DNA from 3 places in the Planococcus sp. SSTMD024 genome. Region 3 is predicted to be linked to each of the others. Evidence: riboswitches for the same ligand, from Rfam matches in the RefSeq annotation. Region 3 holds a riboswitch; each other region holds the start of a gene.
What was found. Region 3 has a riboswitch for S-adenosylmethionine ahead of AB9R92_RS09200 (transporter substrate-binding domain-containing protein). Riboswitches for the same ligand answer to the same signal wherever they lie in the genome.
Positions count from the first base shown of each region.

Region 1: linked by a shared signal. The riboswitch ahead of AB9R92_RS08775 (MetQ/NlpA family ABC transporter substrate-binding protein) and the one ahead of AB9R92_RS09200 (transporter substrate-binding domain-containing protein) in region 3 are both predicted to bind S-adenosylmethionine.
Region 2: linked by a shared signal. The riboswitch ahead of AB9R92_RS11955 (methionine ABC transporter ATP-binding protein) and the one ahead of AB9R92_RS09200 (transporter substrate-binding domain-containing protein) in region 3 are both predicted to bind S-adenosylmethionine.

Region 1 is NZ_JBGGNS010000021.1:362,302-368,049, reverse strand. It holds gene groL (chaperonin GroEL) at 1-218, shown strand, start outside; gene AB9R92_RS08780 (SDR family NAD(P)-dependent oxidoreductase) at 297-1,052, opposite strand; SAM riboswitch class I at 1,741-1,859, shown strand; gene AB9R92_RS08775 (MetQ/NlpA family ABC transporter substrate-binding protein) at 1,969-2,799, shown strand; gene AB9R92_RS08770 (acyl-CoA dehydrogenase family protein) at 2,820-3,992, shown strand; gene AB9R92_RS08765 (DegV family protein) at 4,203-5,048, shown strand; gene AB9R92_RS08760 (sensor domain-containing diguanylate cyclase) at 5,256-5,748, shown strand, end outside.
Region 2 is NZ_JBGGNS010000022.1:623,845-629,592, forward strand. It holds gene AB9R92_RS11940 (M20 family metallopeptidase) at 1-330, opposite strand, end outside; gene AB9R92_RS11945 (MetQ/NlpA family ABC transporter substrate-binding protein) at 397-1,230, opposite strand; gene AB9R92_RS11950 (methionine ABC transporter permease) at 1,300-1,950, opposite strand; gene AB9R92_RS11955 (methionine ABC transporter ATP-binding protein) at 1,940-2,971, opposite strand; SAM riboswitch class I at 3,104-3,216, opposite strand; SAM riboswitch class I at 3,404-3,518, shown strand; gene AB9R92_RS11960 (O-acetylhomoserine aminocarboxypropyltransferase/cysteine synthase family protein) at 3,618-4,907, shown strand; gene metX (homoserine O-acetyltransferase MetX) at 4,920-5,748, shown strand, end outside.
Region 3 is NZ_JBGGNS010000022.1:70,586-76,333, reverse strand. It holds gene AB9R92_RS09205 (amino acid ABC transporter permease) at 1-442, opposite strand, end outside; gene AB9R92_RS09200 (transporter substrate-binding domain-containing protein) at 464-1,276, opposite strand; SAM riboswitch class I at 1,400-1,505, opposite strand; gene solA (N-methyl-L-tryptophan oxidase) at 1,712-2,851, shown strand; gene AB9R92_RS09190 (Gfo/Idh/MocA family protein) at 3,495-4,553, opposite strand; gene AB9R92_RS09185 (ABC transporter permease) at 4,565-5,539, opposite strand; gene AB9R92_RS09180 (sugar ABC transporter ATP-binding protein) at 5,532-5,748, opposite strand, start outside.

The sequences.
Region 1 (5,748 bases), on a different contig from region 3:
AAGTCGGCATCGGCTACAACGCGGCAACAGGCGAATGGGTCAACATGCTTGAACAAGGCATCGTAGACCCAACGAAAGTGACGCGTTCAGCACTTCAAAACGCAGCATCTGTTGCAGCTATGTTCCTGACAACTGAAGCAGTCGTAGCAGACATCCCGGAACCAGCACCAGCTGGCGGCGGCATGCCTGATATGGGCGGCATGGGCGGCATGATGTAAGTCATCAGCCCATTTAGAAAAATCCTCTCTCACATCATGTGAGAGGGGATTTTTTAAATATTGGAACTATAGGGGCTCCTACTTCCTCGAAGTATACTGAAAAACCGGATCCATCAACTCAAACTCATAGCTTTCACTATTGACCTTCCCAAGAACTTGCTCGCTATCATAAAGCTCCAGCATAAACTGTGCCATCTCTTTTGCGGTATGGAACTTTTGCACATTGTCGCCATAGCTGAAATCGTCAAGCTCCCGCGCCGTTTTCACGAATTCGGTTTCGGTCATGGATGGCGCGAGTATTTTAACTTTCAACCGAGCGCCGTTGTCCTGCAGTTCCTGGGCAAGGCCTTCTGTAAATGCACTCACGTAAAATTTGGTTGCAGCGTATGTCACGGCATTTGGCACGATTCGGTAACCTAGGTCAGAGGATATGTTGATGAGCTGCGCGCCTTCTTGGTCAGCATAATCATGTGCATAAAGAGTGGAAAGCGTGGTGAGTGCTTCTACATTTACGCGCAACATCTTTTCTGTTTTATGTACATCCTGTTCAGCGACGGTTGCGCTGTTTCCGAAGCCGGCGTTGTTCACGAAGGTTTCGATGTCGTATTCCTTCAGGGCTTCGTACAGCGCGTGGACTTGCCCGCTTTCGGATAGGTCTGTGGGTTTGATGACGACTTCGAGATTCCCGTTCATGTCTTGAATGTTCTCTTTAAGCTTATTGAGCTCGGCTTCCCTTCTTGCGACAAGAATCAAGTTTTTGCCGCGTGTCGCGAAAGCCATGGCCGCTTCGTATCCGATTCCTGAGCTGGCGCCTGTGATAACCGTGTATTTCATGTGAATCCCTCCATTGAAATGAATAGATAGCAAATGTACAGAAACAATGAAACTCTCATAAAAATGTGCTGGCTCCTGAAGAGAAAGAAACAGCATTTTATAAACTGGAAAATTCAATATTAGAGTGTTTGGAATTATGAGAGTTCTTAGATGAAGATTATACACTATTCTCTTACTAGCACAGGTGTACGAAGTGTTTATAAAACTTATATATTTGATAGAAACTCCTCAAATTTGGCATGCTACAAAGGCGGATGAATTCTGTGATCCACTATAAATCGAAAAGGTGATCACCTTTTCTACGATCAAAAATCAATGAAGTATTTTAGTATTTGGAGAAGCGTTCGCTCGACTCCTTTGGATTAGCGAGACGACCGAGACCCCGCAAGGAATGAATGAGCGAAGCTTAGCTGAGTGCATTCATTTGCGACGCATCTGCTATGCAGATGTGGGAGCACAAGGGTTTCGAAGCGACTGAGGAGGCTTGGGCGCGAGCCCACGGAGTCGTGCGATAAGCTTCGGAAAATACGACTTATTGACTTTCTCGACAGTCTAAAACTCCTTGCCGATTTAGTGGGAAGGAGTGTTTTTATGGAGCAATCCCCAAACGACCTATTGCCATAAAATCAAAGCTCTGCTATTGTATTAATCATATCAAATTACTCGGCATTAACTTCGAGTACATAATTTCTTATCCAGAGAAGTGGAGGGACTGGCCCTTTGAAGCTTCGGCAGCGGAACAGATTGGATGTCCAATTTGAAACTGTGCCAAATCCAGCAGGTGCGTGAGCATTTGAGAGATGAGAAGAGCCGGACGGTGCGCCTCTCTTCTTTTTTATGAAGAGGGGCTTTTTCTATTGAGCCGCGAGTTGATAGTGTTTCATTCAAAAAAATGGAGAACGAGGAGAGATGGCAGATGAACAAGCGTTGGGTTGGAGTGCTCGGGATTTCGGGTGCGCTGTTGCTTGCGGGATGCGGCGATAGCGGGGAAGCTTCCGGGGAAGACAAGAAAGAAGTGCGTGTCGGTTTTGGCGTCGGGACATATGAGCAGCAATTCAAGGAAGGGATCTTGCCTATTTTAGAGGAGAAAGGGTATAAAGTGGATACGACAACGTTTTCCCAGAACATGCAGTTGAACCCGGCGATGCAAGAAGGCTCGATCGATGCGAGCATTTTCCAGAGCACGGCGTATATGGAAGGAATCAACGAGGAACTCGGCATGGAGATGACAGGCATCGCGTTTGTGCCGAGCGCGCCTCAAGGCTTGTATTCCGAGCATCATCAATCCTTGGATGAAGTGAAGGACGGCTCGACTATCGGCTTGCCGAACGATCCGGTCAACCAGGAACGCGCAGTGCGCATCTTGGAGGAGCTCGGGTGGGTGACGGTGTCAGATGAGGCAGGCGTGACGGACTTTAATTTGAACACAGTGGAAAGCGCCGATTACGACTTGGACTTGAAAGTATTGGACCCGGCACAAATCCTGGTGTCGCTGCAAGACATTGACTTTGGCGTCGTCAACGGCAATTATATTGCCAATGCGCCGGACCGCAAGATTACCGATGCCTTGAAGATTGAGAACACGCCGGAGCAGCACCGGATCGTCGTGACGATCGAGGAAGAAAACGCGGATACTGAGTGGGCGAAAGATTTGAAAGACGCTTACGAATCCGAGGAATTCCAGGAATACATCGAGTCGAATGAGCAGTACGACGGCTTCATTTTGACAGAGGAATGGGCGCAATAGCTAAAGAAAGGTGAAGAATGATGGATATCACGAAAGCAAAGACATTTGAAGAACGCATGGACATATTGAATGAAACGGTGGCGCCATTTACAGAACGGGCTGCGCGTAACGACTCGGAGCGGAAATTTCCGTTTGAGAATTTCATTGAGCTGAAGGCGATCAATTACCCGGCATTGACGATTCCGAAAGAATACGGCGGAGCGGGTATTTCCTTGTCGGAGCTGCTGCGCTACCAGGAAGCGATCAGCCGCGCGGACGGGTCGACCGGGTTGTCGATCGGCTGGCATATGGGCATCGTTCAAGATTTGGGCGAGACCGGTAAATGGGACGAATCGGTGCTCGAGGCTTTATTCGACGACATCCAAGCGCGCGGTGCGTTGATCAATAATTGCGCGACCGAAAAGCAGACGGGAAGTCCGACGAGAGGCGGGAAACCATCGACCACAGCGAGAAAAGTTGACGGTTCGTGGGTCATTGATGGGCGCAAGTCGTTTACGTCAATGGCACCGGTTTTGGATTATTTTAATGTGACCGCATCTATCGAAGAAACCGGAGAAGTCGGCTATTTCCTTGTGCCGCGGACGTCGGCTGGCGTAGCGATCGACGAGACTTGGGATAGCGTGGCGATGACCGGCACCGGGAGCCATGATTTGGTGCTGACGAATGTCCACGTGGAGGAAAAAGCCTTGGTCGAAATCAGCGTGCCCGGGAAAAAACAGCCGGCGGGATGGCTGCTCCATATTCCGGCGTGCTACCTCGGAATCGCGCAGGCCGCGCAGGACTACGCGATTCGCTTTGCGCGAGACTATTCGCCGAATAGCTTGAACGGCCCGATCATTGAGTTGCCGAACGTCAAACAAAAGATCGGCCAAATCGAATTGGAATTGCAGCGGGCGCGGCATTTCCTTTATTCCGTCGCGAAACAATGGGACGACTCGGACGCCGAACAGCGCGCGCAGATGGCTGCGGAACTCGGGGCCGTGAAAGTCGCAGTGACGAATTCGGCGGTCGACATTGTGGATCTCGCGATGCGGGTCGCGGGTGCGCACAGCCTGTCAGAAAAATCGCCTTTGCAGCGCTATTACCGCGATGTGCGGGCAGGGCTTCACAACCCGCCGATGGAAGATATGCTTATTCCCGCACTTGCTGACTTTGCGATCGGCAAGCAGAAAGCGAAACAGCCGGTTAAATAAGGAAGGCCGCTGATCTTTAGGGATCGGCGGCTTTTCCTTTTTATAATTGGAAAGATATAACGAATATAAGTGCAAATTATGTCGGCGCTTACATTAATTTTTCCTTATGTGACATCTGTCACTAGCCGCTGGGGCCGCGCCTCCTGTACGTTAACTACAGCAGACAACTGCTTCCGATATGGAATTCGCATCTAGAGGGGAATTTTTAGAATGAAAAAAATCGCATGGATCACGGATACAGCAGCGCAATTGGATGATGCATTCATTCAACGGCATAATGTCTATGTATTGCCCCTTAGTGTCGTATTTGACGATGGGTCGTACCGCGAGTCGATCGACCTGACACAAGGAGAATTTTACGATAAATTACGTGCGGCGAAAGTATCGCCGAAAACTTCACAGCCGGCCATCGGAGAGATGACAGCCTTATACGAGAAATTGCAGTCCGAAGGTTATGATTTGGCCGTGGCGCTTCATTTGTCGAGCGGATTGTCCGGTACTTATAACAGCGCGCTATCAGCTGCCGAGATGGCGGATTTCAAGGTGTACCCGGTCGATTCGAAAATCGGTTCGTTCCCGATGGGGAAAATGATCGAAATCGGCAATGAATTGTTCGCAGCCGGCAAAGAACCGGAAGAAGTGGTGGAGACGATCAATCAATTGACCGCCAAATCGCATTTATCGTTCATTCCGTCGAGTTTGAACCAATTGCATAAAAGCGGGCGGGTGTCTGGGACGCAGGCATTCCTCAGCAATATACTGAACATCAAAGTGGTCATCACTTTCGTGGACGGCATCACGGTCATGAAAGAGAAAGTGCGTTCGAACAAACGCGCCAAGGAAAGCGTCAATTCGGCCTTGCGTGCGGATATGGAGAGTGGCATGGTGCCGGAAGTGGCGGTTATTCATTGCAATAACGAAGCAGGCGCCGAAGTATGGAAAAACGAATTGATGAAGGAGTTTTCCGGGCTGAAAGTGGAAGTCATCCCATTGAGCGTTTGTGTGGGTGTCCATGCCGGAGAAGGCACGACCGGCTTGAGCTGGGTCAGCTATTGAAAAATTAGAGAACCACCAAAAACCTTGGATTGCTAGCGTGTCGTGCGCTGCGATCTGAGGTTTTTCCAATTTTATGGGATTGAAGATGACTGTACGGGCAGGTATTATATGTTAAACTTTAATAAATATAGTTAAAAATTGGGTATATATATTGGTTTAATTTTCCAAAAAATAAAAATAACAATCTGACAATAATTGAGGTGCTTAATGATGGTGACATTTCGGGAATTGGAAATGTATAAGAATTTCGATGAGTTGGCGGAAGATGTGATTGGTTTGGCGAAAGAAATTTTGCCGGATCAATTGGTTTACTTGAGCTCGATTAGCGACGACCAGCAAATGATTCTTAGACTTTCGCCAAACGACACTACCATCCCTGTCGAAGAAGGCATGGTTATCAACCTGGAGGATTCGCTGTGCAGCCGTATCGATTTCAAGCACAAGCAGCCATTGGTCTACGAAGATGTCAAAGATGGGCATGCACTGGGAATGTTTGAAGAAAAGCTCGAAGCGGCCAATGTGCGCGCGTATATGGGAATTCCAATTTCCTTGGTCAATGGGGAGCGGTTTGGCACTTTATGCGCAGTGAACGATGTGAAAAGCGAGTTCGATCCGAAAAGCATCACTTTATTGCAGCGTATTGTCCGGATGTTTTCCTATTACTTGGAACTTGAGCGTTTTGCGTACAGGGATTCGCTGA
Region 2 (5,748 bases), 550 kb from region 3:
CGCCGCTGCGACACTGGTCGTGCCGATGATATTGTGTCCGCATGCATGCCCAATTCCTGGCAGGGCATCATATTCAGCGAGAAAAGCGATGGTCGGCCCGGGCTTTTGGCTGTCGCGGACTGCGTAAAAAGCGGTATGGTGGCCAGCGACACCGTCTTCAACCTGGAATCCGGCTTCTTCGAGCAATCCGGTCAAGAGCCCGCTTGCAAATACTTCTTCGTTGCCGATTTCTGGATTTTCATGGATGGCATGGCTGATGCGTAAATATTGTGCACGGTTCTTGTCGATCGATTCGGTAATTGTCTCGCGCGCTTCGCTAATGATGGTCATGTAATCGTCCCCCTCGAATGGAATTTCATTTTTTTTACGGCATGCAACTTCAATTCGCTTGTTTTCTTATTGGTAATCGACTAATTCTTCAACCGAAACGAAAGTCGGGATTTGGGCGCCTTCAGTGTGCTCGATAACAAATTCAGCTGTGTCTTCTTCCTGATACAATTCGACGATGCGCTGATACGCTTCGTTATCCTCCTGGCCAGCTTGTGCGGCAATCAAGTTGATATAAGGTTTGGCCGTATCGCTTTCACGGGCAATCGGATCTTCTGTCGGATTCAAGCCGGCATCCACTGCGATGCCGTTATTGACGATGGAAGCCGCGACGTCAGCCATAGCGCGCGGCGTATGGGCGGAAGTCATCGGGACGACTTCGATGTTTTTCGGGTTGTCGATGATGTCTTCTGCTGTTCCAGTTAAACCGGCGTCGTCGGATAAAGTGATGAGCCCGGATTCATGTAGCAAGAGGAGTGCGCGGCCCATATTGGTCGCTTCATTTGGCATAGCGATTTGGGCGCCTTCGGGAAGTTCTTCAATCGATTCGTATTTATCGGAATACAAGCCCATCGGCGCGATGACGGTAGAACCGATCGGCACGATGTCGACATTGTGCTCTTCGACAAATTCATCGAAATACGAAATGGTCTGGAAAGCGTTCAAGTCGAGTTCGCCTTCAGCGAGTGCCAGGTTCGGCGCGACATAATCCGAGAAGGTGATGATATCAAGTTCGATGCCTTCTTCAGCCGCTTTGTCGCCGACATAATCCCAGATCGTCGTGTCCGACCCGCTGATGCCGAGTGTCACTTTCGTGGTGTCTCCGGCCGAGCTGTCGTCTCCGCATGCGGTAAGAAGTGTAGCTAGTCCTGCTGTTGCTAAAAGTGCTGTCAGTTTTTTCATGATGAAATCCTCCAATGGGTTTTTAAAGTAATTGATTTGATTGATGAACAGGGTTATTGATGCGAATGATTAACTGCGGCGCACTCTTCTGGACATGAGGTTGCCGAGCGATTGGACGCCTTGGACAAGGACGACGAGAATGGCGACAGTCAAGAGCATGATCACTGTGTCGAAGCGCTGATAGCCGTAAGTGATGGCCAAGTCGCCGAGCCCGCCTCCACCGATCGCACCGGCCATGGCGGATGCGCCAATCAAGCCGACGATGGCGATTGTTAAGGCAAGGACTAGGGAGCTGAGCGCTTCCGGGATAAGGAAGCGGAAAATGATTTGGCCGGGAGAAGCGCCCATCGCCTGGGCAGCTTCGATGACGCCTTTATCTACTTCAAGCAAAGAGTTTTCAATAAGGCGGGCGATGTAGGGCCCTGCGTAAAATACCAATGGGACGATGGCTGCGGCTGTGCCGATCGATGTACCGACAATGATGCGCGTCAATGGAATGATGGCGACCATCAAGATGATGAACGGAACCGAACGGAATATATTGATGACGATGTTCAATACGTTAAAGACCGCTTCATTTTCAAGCAGGTGGCCTTTTCTCGTGACGACCAGTAAGATGCCAAGTGGAAGGCCGATGAAGAGCGAGAAAACGAAAGAAGCGCCGGTCATGTAAAGCGTCTCCCATAAAGCTTCTAAAATTTGTGATTGATCAACCTGCATGTTGCTGCACCTCCTCTACTTGGATGTTGCCGTTTCGGATCGAGGCGAGTGCGCGGTCGATTTCTGCGGGTGCGCCGTCGAACTCTACAATCAAGTTGCCGTATGGAATGCCTTGAAGTTCTGTGATGTTGCCGAACAGCACGTTCAAATCAAGCTGGAATTCACGCGATACCCGTGACATGAACGGCTGGCCGACTGAATTTCCGGTAAACTGCACCCGGTAGATGGGGCGTGTGCCATCGTTGAGGCGGATCTGCTCAAGCAGCGAGTCCGGCAATTCATCGTTCATGACGGAACGGACGAAACGCTTCGTCGTCGCATGCTGGGGATTGGTGAACACTTCAAACACGCTGCCTTGTTCGATGACGCGTCCTTCTTCAAGCACGGCCACTTTGTCGCAGATCTCCCGGATAACACCCATTTCGTGGGTGATGAGCAAAATGGTGATATTGTACTCCTGGTTGATGCGGCGCAACAGATCCAGAATGGACTGGGTCGTCTGGGGGTCGAGTGCTGATGTCGCTTCATCGCAAAGCAGTATTGACGGGTTTGTGGCGAGTGCTCGCGCAATGCCGATGCGCTGCTTTTGCCCGCCGGATAGTTGGTCGGGGTATTTCTTAGCTTGGTCAGCAAGCCCGACAAACTCCAGTAGTTCTGCGACTTTCCGGTCGACTTCCGTTTTCGGGGTCTTGGCCAGAAGCAGCGGCATCGCGATATTATGGTGCACTGTTTTCGAGTTCAGCAAATTGAAATGCTGGAAGATCATGCCGATGTCTTTTCGCGTATCGCGGATTTTGCGTGCGCTTAAAGTGGAAATATCTTCTCCGTGGATAAGCACGCGGCCTTTCGACGGGCGCTCGAGCAAATTCACCGTGCGGATCAACGAGCTTTTCCCTGCGCCGCTAAATCCGATGACGCCGTAAATTTCGCCGGTCTCGACGGTCAAATCGATGCCATTGAGCGCATGGACTTGCTGCTTGCCGGATACATAAGTTTTCTTGACTGCTTCAAATTGAATCATGGTGTCCCTCCTGTGGCTGCAAATAACGATTCGAATGAGTGCGAACGAACACTTTCTTGAAATAACAACAAAAAGCCCTCCTTTTTCTTATACGCAAGAAAAAAGAGGGCTCCAAAATATGAAACCATCTCATTCTCATCTTCCAAATGCCGAAGCATTTGCAGGAATTAGCACAGTTTTCGCTGATTTGCGAATCTGCTGCCGAAACGTCGTAGGGCCTGTCCCTCGGTTTCTCTGGATAAGAAAGTGATGTAAGCTATTCAATTCGTGATTCCTACTCTATTTCGAAATAGCGAAAAAGTCAACAGCTTTCATGAATTTTTTTTATGGGAGTTCGCACAGTTATAGAAGTAAAAATTTTTAGAAAAATACGCTTGACTTTAGCCAGCGCTGTCCTCTATACTTTTCCTCAAGCAAAAAAATAACTGAATACTCTTATCACGAGAGGCGGAGGGAATAGGCCCTACGATGCCCGGCAACCGACAGGCTCATGTCTGGAAAGGTGCTAAATCCTACAGTGCGCATTTGCGTCGCTGAAAGATAAGAGGAGGCAAATCCGTATATAACGGCCCTCTTCTTTCTGAAGAGGGCCTTTTTGTGTCCTCCTCAAACCGAACAAACTATCAGAAAACAGGAGGAATTGACAATGACAAACTTCAAACCAGAAACTCTTCTATTACACGGCGGCCAAGAACCGGATCCAGTGACAGGCGCGCGCGGCGTTCCGGTCCATAAAACAACTTCCTATGTATTCAAAGATACCGAGCACGCACAAAACTTATTCGGCTTGAAAGAGACAGGCAATATCTATTCGCGCATCATGAACCCGACAGTCGATGTATTCGAACAGCGCGTCGCACTTCTTGAAGGCGGGACTGCTGCAGTGGCTTTGTCGTCAGGAATGGCAGCCATTGCATTCTCGGTGTTGAATATAGCTGAAGCGGGAGACGAAATTATTGCCGATAGCAACCTGTATGGCGGAACTTATAATCTATTCGCCAACACATTGCCGCGCTATGGCATTAACGTTAAATTCGTCGATGCAACCGATCCTGAGAATTTCCGTGCAGCGATCACAGACAAAACGAAAGCCTTGTTCGGCGAGATCATCGGAAATCCAAGCTTGAACGTGTTCGATGTGGAGCGTGTGGCGGACATCGCACATGAAAATGGCGTACCGCTGTTGATCGATAATACATTCGCATCGCCTTTTGTCAGCAACCCAATCGAATTCGGTGCAGACGTCGTCATACATTCCGCCACGAAATGGATCGGCGGGCACGGTACGACAATCGGCGGCGTAGCAGTTGATGCTGGACGTTTCAACTGGGACAATCCGCGATTCCCGAATTATACGGAACCGGATGAAACCTACCACGGCATCCGCTTCGGAATTGATGTGCCGGAAGCCGCATTCGCGACGAAATTACGCGTTCAGCTGTTGCGCGATTTCGGCCCGTCGCTCAGTGCGGACAGCGCTCACGCATTGCTGCAAGGACTTGAAACTTTGCATCTCCGGATTCCGCGCCACGCGACGAACGCACAAAAAGTCGCTGAATATTTGAAAGACCATCCGCAAATCGAGTGGGTCAATTACCTTGGCCTTGAAGGGCATCCATCTAAGGCACTTGCTGATAAATATTTGAAAGACAGCTACGGTTCGATCGTCAACTTCGGCATTAAAGGCGGGCGGGAAGCCGGCCGCAAAGTAATCGACGGCGTCAATCTATGGTCGCACGTGGCGAATGTCGGCGATGCGAAATCATTGATCATCCATCCGGCATCGACAACGCACCAGCAACTGACAACGGAAGAACTGAAAAAATCAGGTGTCACGGAAGAATTGATCCGTTTGTCTGTAGGATTGGAAAACCATGAAGATTTAATCGCTGATTTGGAGCAAGCAATCCAAGCAGCAGTACTCGAGAACGCGTAAGGAGGGATTCGGATGACGACAGTATCCATCGGCCAGCTGACACTTGAATCAGATCAACTATTGCCTGAAGTGGAATTGGCGTATGAACGCGTCGGAGACAGTTCTGCGCCAGCGATTCTGGTTTGCCACGCATTGACGGGCGATCAATTTGCAGTAGGCACTGCAGATCAGCCGGGCTGGTGGGCCGGGCTGATCGGCCCGGGCAAAGCGGTGGATACCGGGCAATTCCAAGTCATCACGTTCAATGTACTGGGCGGCTGCAGCGGTTCGACCGGTCCGCTTTCAGTCAATCCGGAAACCGGAAAGCCTTACCGGGCGTCTTTTCCTGAACTGACCATCCGGGATATGGTGAAAGCGGAGCGCAAAGCATTGGAAGCGTTAGGAATCGACCACCTCGCTGCAGTAATCGGCGGTTCTCTCGGCGGCATGAAAACCTTGGAATGGGCAAGCCTGTACCCTGAGTTTCTGGATACGGCCATTGCACTCGCCGTGACGCCTTACTACGGGGATTATGGCGTCGCATTCAATCATATCGGCATTCAGGCAATCGAAAACGATCCCGAGTTCCAGTCAGGTGAGTATCATCCGGAAGCCAGGCTGAAAGGGTTTGAAATCGCGCGCATGGCCGGCATGGTGACGTACCGGAGCGGGAGGCTATTCAACGGCCGTTTTGCCCGGGCGCGTTGCGGAGAGCAATTCGAAGTTCAATCCTATTTGGATTATCAGGGGCGCAAATTGGCAGGGCGTTTTGATCCGAATAGCTACCTCGTTTTGCTGAAAGCCATGAATACCCACGATGTGGAAGAGGCGGAACTAGCCCCTGAACTGCTATCGATTTCTT
Region 3 (5,748 bases):
GCACAGGCGTCATGCCGATTGCTTTGGCCGCTTCGAACTGTCCGCGGTCGACCGATTCGATCGCCGAGCGGATTGTTTCGGACAAGTACGCGCCCAAATTGATGGAAAAAGCCATCAAGGCATAGAATTCCGGGGCGATGCTATTGACGTCCGCCGACTGAAGCCAACCGTATTCGCTCTGTAGAAAATAAATGATTTTCGGAATTCCATAAAACACCAGGTAAATCTGCACCAGTAAGGGCGTCCCCCGGATAAAGGAAATATAGATCGACGTGATGACGCTGAGCACAGGCACTTTGTAGATTTTGATCAATGCCGCAGCCACGCCGATGACCAGACTCAAAAGCAGCGAGCCGACTGCGATGCCGATCGTGACCGGCAGCCTGGAGATGATGGCGGGAAAGCTCTCGATCAAGAAATTCAAGTCCAGTAAATTTTCCATAGTCTCTGTCCTTCCGCTAGCTTATTCAGGGATGTAGTCGCCGCCGGTCCATTTCTCGGACAGTTCGGACAAAGTGCCGTCTTCTTTCAGCTGTTTCAAGATCGGGTCGATCAAGGCTTTCAGCTCTTCGCCTTTTTCTTCGTCTTTCAAGACGATGCCCATATCGTCATTGACCAAGGACTGGCCGACAATCTCCACGCCGAGTTCATTTTTTTCCAGCACCGCGTTCATCATGATCGGGTCATTGACGTACGCGTCGACGCGGCCGTTTTGCACATCCTGCAGAATTTCCGACGGGTTGCCGCTTTCGCTGTATTTCAGTTCGATTGGCTCATCGGCCGTCTCGTTGTATTCCTCAAGCAATAAGGTATAGGAATCCCCCGCCAACGCTCCGACCGCTTTGCCTTCTAAATCTTCAATCGTTTGGATGTCTTCGCGGCCTTCTTTCACCGCGATGACCGTTTCCGCTGCGAAATACGATTCATCGGTGAACAAATACTTTTCTTGGCGTTCCGGCGTTTTCGCCACTTGATCGGCGATGGCCTGGATTTTATTCGACTCGAGCGCAAGGAACATGCTGTCCCACGGCACGGCGACATATTCGAACGTATAGCCGTCCAATTGTTCATCGACGGCTTTCATCATGTCCACGTCATAGCCCGTCAATTGATTTGTGTCATCCGCAAAAGCGAAGGGCGGGTAGTCGTTTTGCGTCCCAACGCGGATCACTTGCTCTCCGTCAGCGTTCGCCGTCTCGGACGATGAACAGCCGGCAAGTGTCCCGGCAAGACCTACTAAACAGGCGGTTGCGACTACATAAGCGTTTCTTTTCATAATTCAAGCTCCTTTTGGTGTGTAATTTTGTGTGATGGGACTGGATTTTTCGCCTGCGTAGAGCGACTGCCCTCATTTGAATGCAAAAAAGCCTCTTTCAATAGGAAAGAGGCTTCGACCAATTTCTTATCTCTCAGAATGAACACATCCTGCAGGAATTAGCACCTCTCATGAACATGATGGTTGCTGGACGTCATAGGGCCTGTCCCTCAGTCTCTCTGGATAAGTTATTTAATTTTTTTAACATATTAACGATAGTATTTGAGATAGTCTCCGCTGTCAAACCCTTTTTGAAAATAAATCAAAATTTCGCATAAAAATTCAGGATGAAATTGACAAAGCCTGCCGCATTGCATACCATCAATTTAATATTTCATTGCTCCCGGGTTTCCAACGGGCGGCATGCATCCAATACAAGAGCGGAGTGAACACAAGATGAGCGAGGAAACTGTTTTTGATGTCGCCATAGTCGGTGCCGGCACGATGGGCATGGCGGCCGGCGCCTTTTTGGCACAGCAAGGCAAGAAGACATTGGTAATCGATGCATTCGATCCGCCCCATGCGAACGGCAGCCATCACGGAGATACCCGGTTGATCCGCCACGCTTACGGGGAAGGCAGGCATTACGTTAGGTTAGTGTTGCGCGCGCAGCAATTATGGGAAGACTTGGAGAAGCAGACCGGCTACAAAGTGTTCGACAAGACCGGCGTCATCGGGCTCGGCCCGGAAGACTCTCCTTTTCTTTTGGAAAGCATTGCAGCCGCCAACAGCTACGGATTGCCGCTCGAAATATTAAGCAGCGGCGCCATCCAGGAAAGATGGCCGGGCTTCACAGTGCCCGAGCATTTCATCGGCTGCTTTGAGGAACAGGCAGGCGTGCTGTACAGTGAAAATGCCATCCGTGCCTATAAGAAACTGGCGCTTGAAAACGGCATCCACTACGTGCCGAACACACCCGTCCAACACATCGATATACAGGATGGGGACCGTGTGAAAATCTCTACCGCACAAGGTATTTTTTATGCTGAAAAAGTGATTGTCACAGCCGGTGCATGGGCGAAGAAGTTGCTGCCGGACCTGCAATTGCCGATCCAGCCAACGCGTAAAGCGGTGGGCTGGTTTGAAGCACCGGAGATGTACAATGCCGATCAATTTCCCGGATTTTTTGTGGAAGGCCCCGAGATGATGTTCTACGGCTTCCCGAGCATCGACGGCGCTGGCTTAAAAGTTGGGCGTTCAGATGGCGGGCAGCCAATCGACCCGGACGAACAAACCCAGAACTTTGGGGAGTATGAATTCGATGAAGGCGACTTAAGAAGATTCCTGGACCTCTATATGCCCGAAGCGAGCGGACAATTGAAACAAGGCAAAACGTGTTTATACACAGTCTCGGACGATCATAACTTCATCATCGACCGCCATCCGGAAAACGAGCGCGTCATTTTCGCCTGCGGTTTTACCGGCCACGGCTTTAAATTCGGCAGCGTCATGGGCGAAGTGTTGAGCCAATTGGCAACAGATGGCCACACCGAATTCGATATTGCCCCCTTCTCACTCAACCGTTTCAAACTATGAGCGAAATGAAAAAGACCCTTTTGCATGTCGAAAAAGTTAAGAAGTCGTATTTTCCGAAGCTTATCGCTCGCTTTCCGTGGGGCGGGAATCGAGCCTCCTCGTCACTTCGTTCCTGCGGGGTCTCTCAAACCCGCTAGTCCCACAGGAGTCGAGCAAACGCTTCTCCAAATACTCAGCTAGCACATTGATTTTTTAATGTAAAAGGAGAGCCTTTTCTATTTGTAGCAATTTGTAGATCTTTTCAACACTTTAAAGAGTCTTCCTCTATTGATAAAGAAGAAACTTCTTAGAAGGTGAAATAAGTCGCACCTTTTCATTCATAACCTGTCTATTTCATTTTCTATTTAATAACTAATGAGATATAAAGGTGAGTGGCAGAAATATTATTTTGACGCTAGTGAAGTGTAAGCCGGCGACTCCTGCGGGAGCAGTGACTGAGCAAAGCGAAGGAGCGACGCGAGCTGAAGACCCTGCAAGCGAAGGAGCGAAGTCATTCGTTTGCGAAGCTCGAACTTTGTGAGAGTTGAGCAGGAGGTTTGTAGCGCCAGCGACGAAGCGGCTGAGGCCGTGCCCGCGGAAAGCGTCCGGCTGAAACGGAACGTAAAAAGCTGCCAATGTTTCTCGACAAGCAAAGAGTCTCTCCTTATTGATAAAGGAGAGACTCTTTTTCGATGGTGACCACTTGCTTCGTTTCGGCTGCTTCCATGATGCCCAAAATGACTTTCAGCGATTTCAAGGCGTCCTCTCCCGTGACGATCGGCTCCTGGTCCAGGCGGATCGAATCGACGAACGCATCAATGACGCCGCTCGGAGTCTGGTTATCGTTCGTTTGGATCGCTTCCAGCTGGTAGTTCACTTTCTCGCCGGATGCCATGATGAGTTCCAGTTGATACTCGTCATCGTGGTAGATTTTCATGATGCCTTTCTCGCAATAAACAACGGTGCTGTTGTCCTCTTCTCCGTAATAAGTCCAGGAGAAGGCGGCGTTCCCGAGACGCCCTTTTTCGGTTGCCAAGCTGCAGACCAGATTGTCGCATACTTCAATCAGCTCGCCATTTTCATCCGTTTTGTGCAACGCTCCCTGAAAGGCGCTCACTTGAATGATTTCATCATCGAGCAGGTAATGCAGCAAATCGATTTTATGGATGCCGAGGTCGCCGCCGACCCCGAAGCCCGAACGCTCCTTTTTGAAGAACCATGTCGATTTCGTTTTATTGATGCCCCAGGATTCCGGGCCTGAATGCCCGAAAGCGGTGCGGAAAGTCAAAACTTTCCCGAGCTCTCCGCTGTCCAGGATTTCGCGCGCTTTTTGGTGGGCGCGCGTAAACCGCTGATTGTGGTCGACCATCAGTTTCTTGCCGGACTTTTTCTGTGCCGCCAAAATCTCCTTGGCATGTTCGACCGTTAAGGAAATCGGTTTTTCGCACAGCACGTGCTTGCCGCTCAACAACGCTTGCGTCGAGAATAAATGGTGGTGTTCATTCGACGAGCAGTCACTGATGGCTGTAATATCGGAATCGTTGAACAATTGCTCGACGCTTTCCACATTCCGGCCGCCAAACAGTTCGACCATCGCTTCGGACCGGTGGAGATTGCGGTCGTAAAAGACGATTTCATCCACATATGGATTCGCTGTATATTCCGGCGCGTGACGCATTTTCGTAATGGCCCCGCAGCCGATGATGCCTACCTTGATGCCCATGCGATCTCCTCCTATTCTCTTTTTTGGAACACGACGGCAATGATGATGATCAAGCCTTTGACAAAGCCCTGCAGATGCGGCGAGACATTCATCAAGTTCATCATATTGTTGAGGATGCCCAGGATCAAGATGCCGAAAATCGTGCCGATGATTTTGCCGCGCCCGCCTGTCATGCGCGTGCCGCCGATGATAACCGCCGCAATCGCGTCAAGTTCATATTGCGCACCGGAACTTGAAGACGAAATCGAGTTCAGGCGGGACGTTTCAATGACTGCCGCAACGCCGACCAGCGTCCCGATTAGTGTATAGACGCCGATCTTGATGCGGTCGACACGGATGGCGGACAGCATCGCCGCTTTTTCATTCGACCCGAGTGCATAGACGTACCTGCCGAACCGCGTTTTGTGCATGACGATATAAATCAGCACGGCCATGGCGAAGAAAATGAGCACCGGCAAATCAAAAATCCATACATTGTTATTAGCGATGGCGGTGAATCCGCTCACTTCGCCCGACACGCTGCCGCCTTCTGCAATATAGAGTGCGATCGAACGGGCCGCGGCCATCATGCCGAGCGTGGCGATAAACGATGCGATTCGGCCTTTTGCGACCATCAGGCCATTGAGAAATCCGGCGAAGGCCCCGATCAATAAGGCGGTGAACACGCCGATCAAGATACTGCCGGATGCATTCAATGCCAAGACGGAAATGACGCCGGCGAGCGCCAGGACAGAGCCGACCGACAAATCAATGCCGCCTGACAGCATGACGACCGTCATCCCAAGCGCAATGATCCCGATGATCGACACTTGCATGAGGATGTTCAACTGGTTATTGATATCGAGAAATCTTGGATTCATCACGGAAGCAGCGATGAAAATGATGATGAACGCAATGATGACGCTGTATTCCGACCATAGCCAGGACAGCCTGCTTTTCATGCTTGGTGATTCAGGGCTGTATTCCTTTGTGTTGATATTATCCAATGTGCTCTCCCTCCCTTTTCGCGCCTGTGGCATAGTGCATGATTTCTTCTTCGTCTGTTTCGTCGCCCATAAACCTGGCCGTGATTTCCCCGTGGTACATGACGTTGATGACATGGCATATCCGCAACACTTCAGGGGCTTCCGAGGACAGAATGATGATCGCTTTGCCGAGTTTTGCGAGTTCTAGAATCTCCTGGTAAATTTCCTGT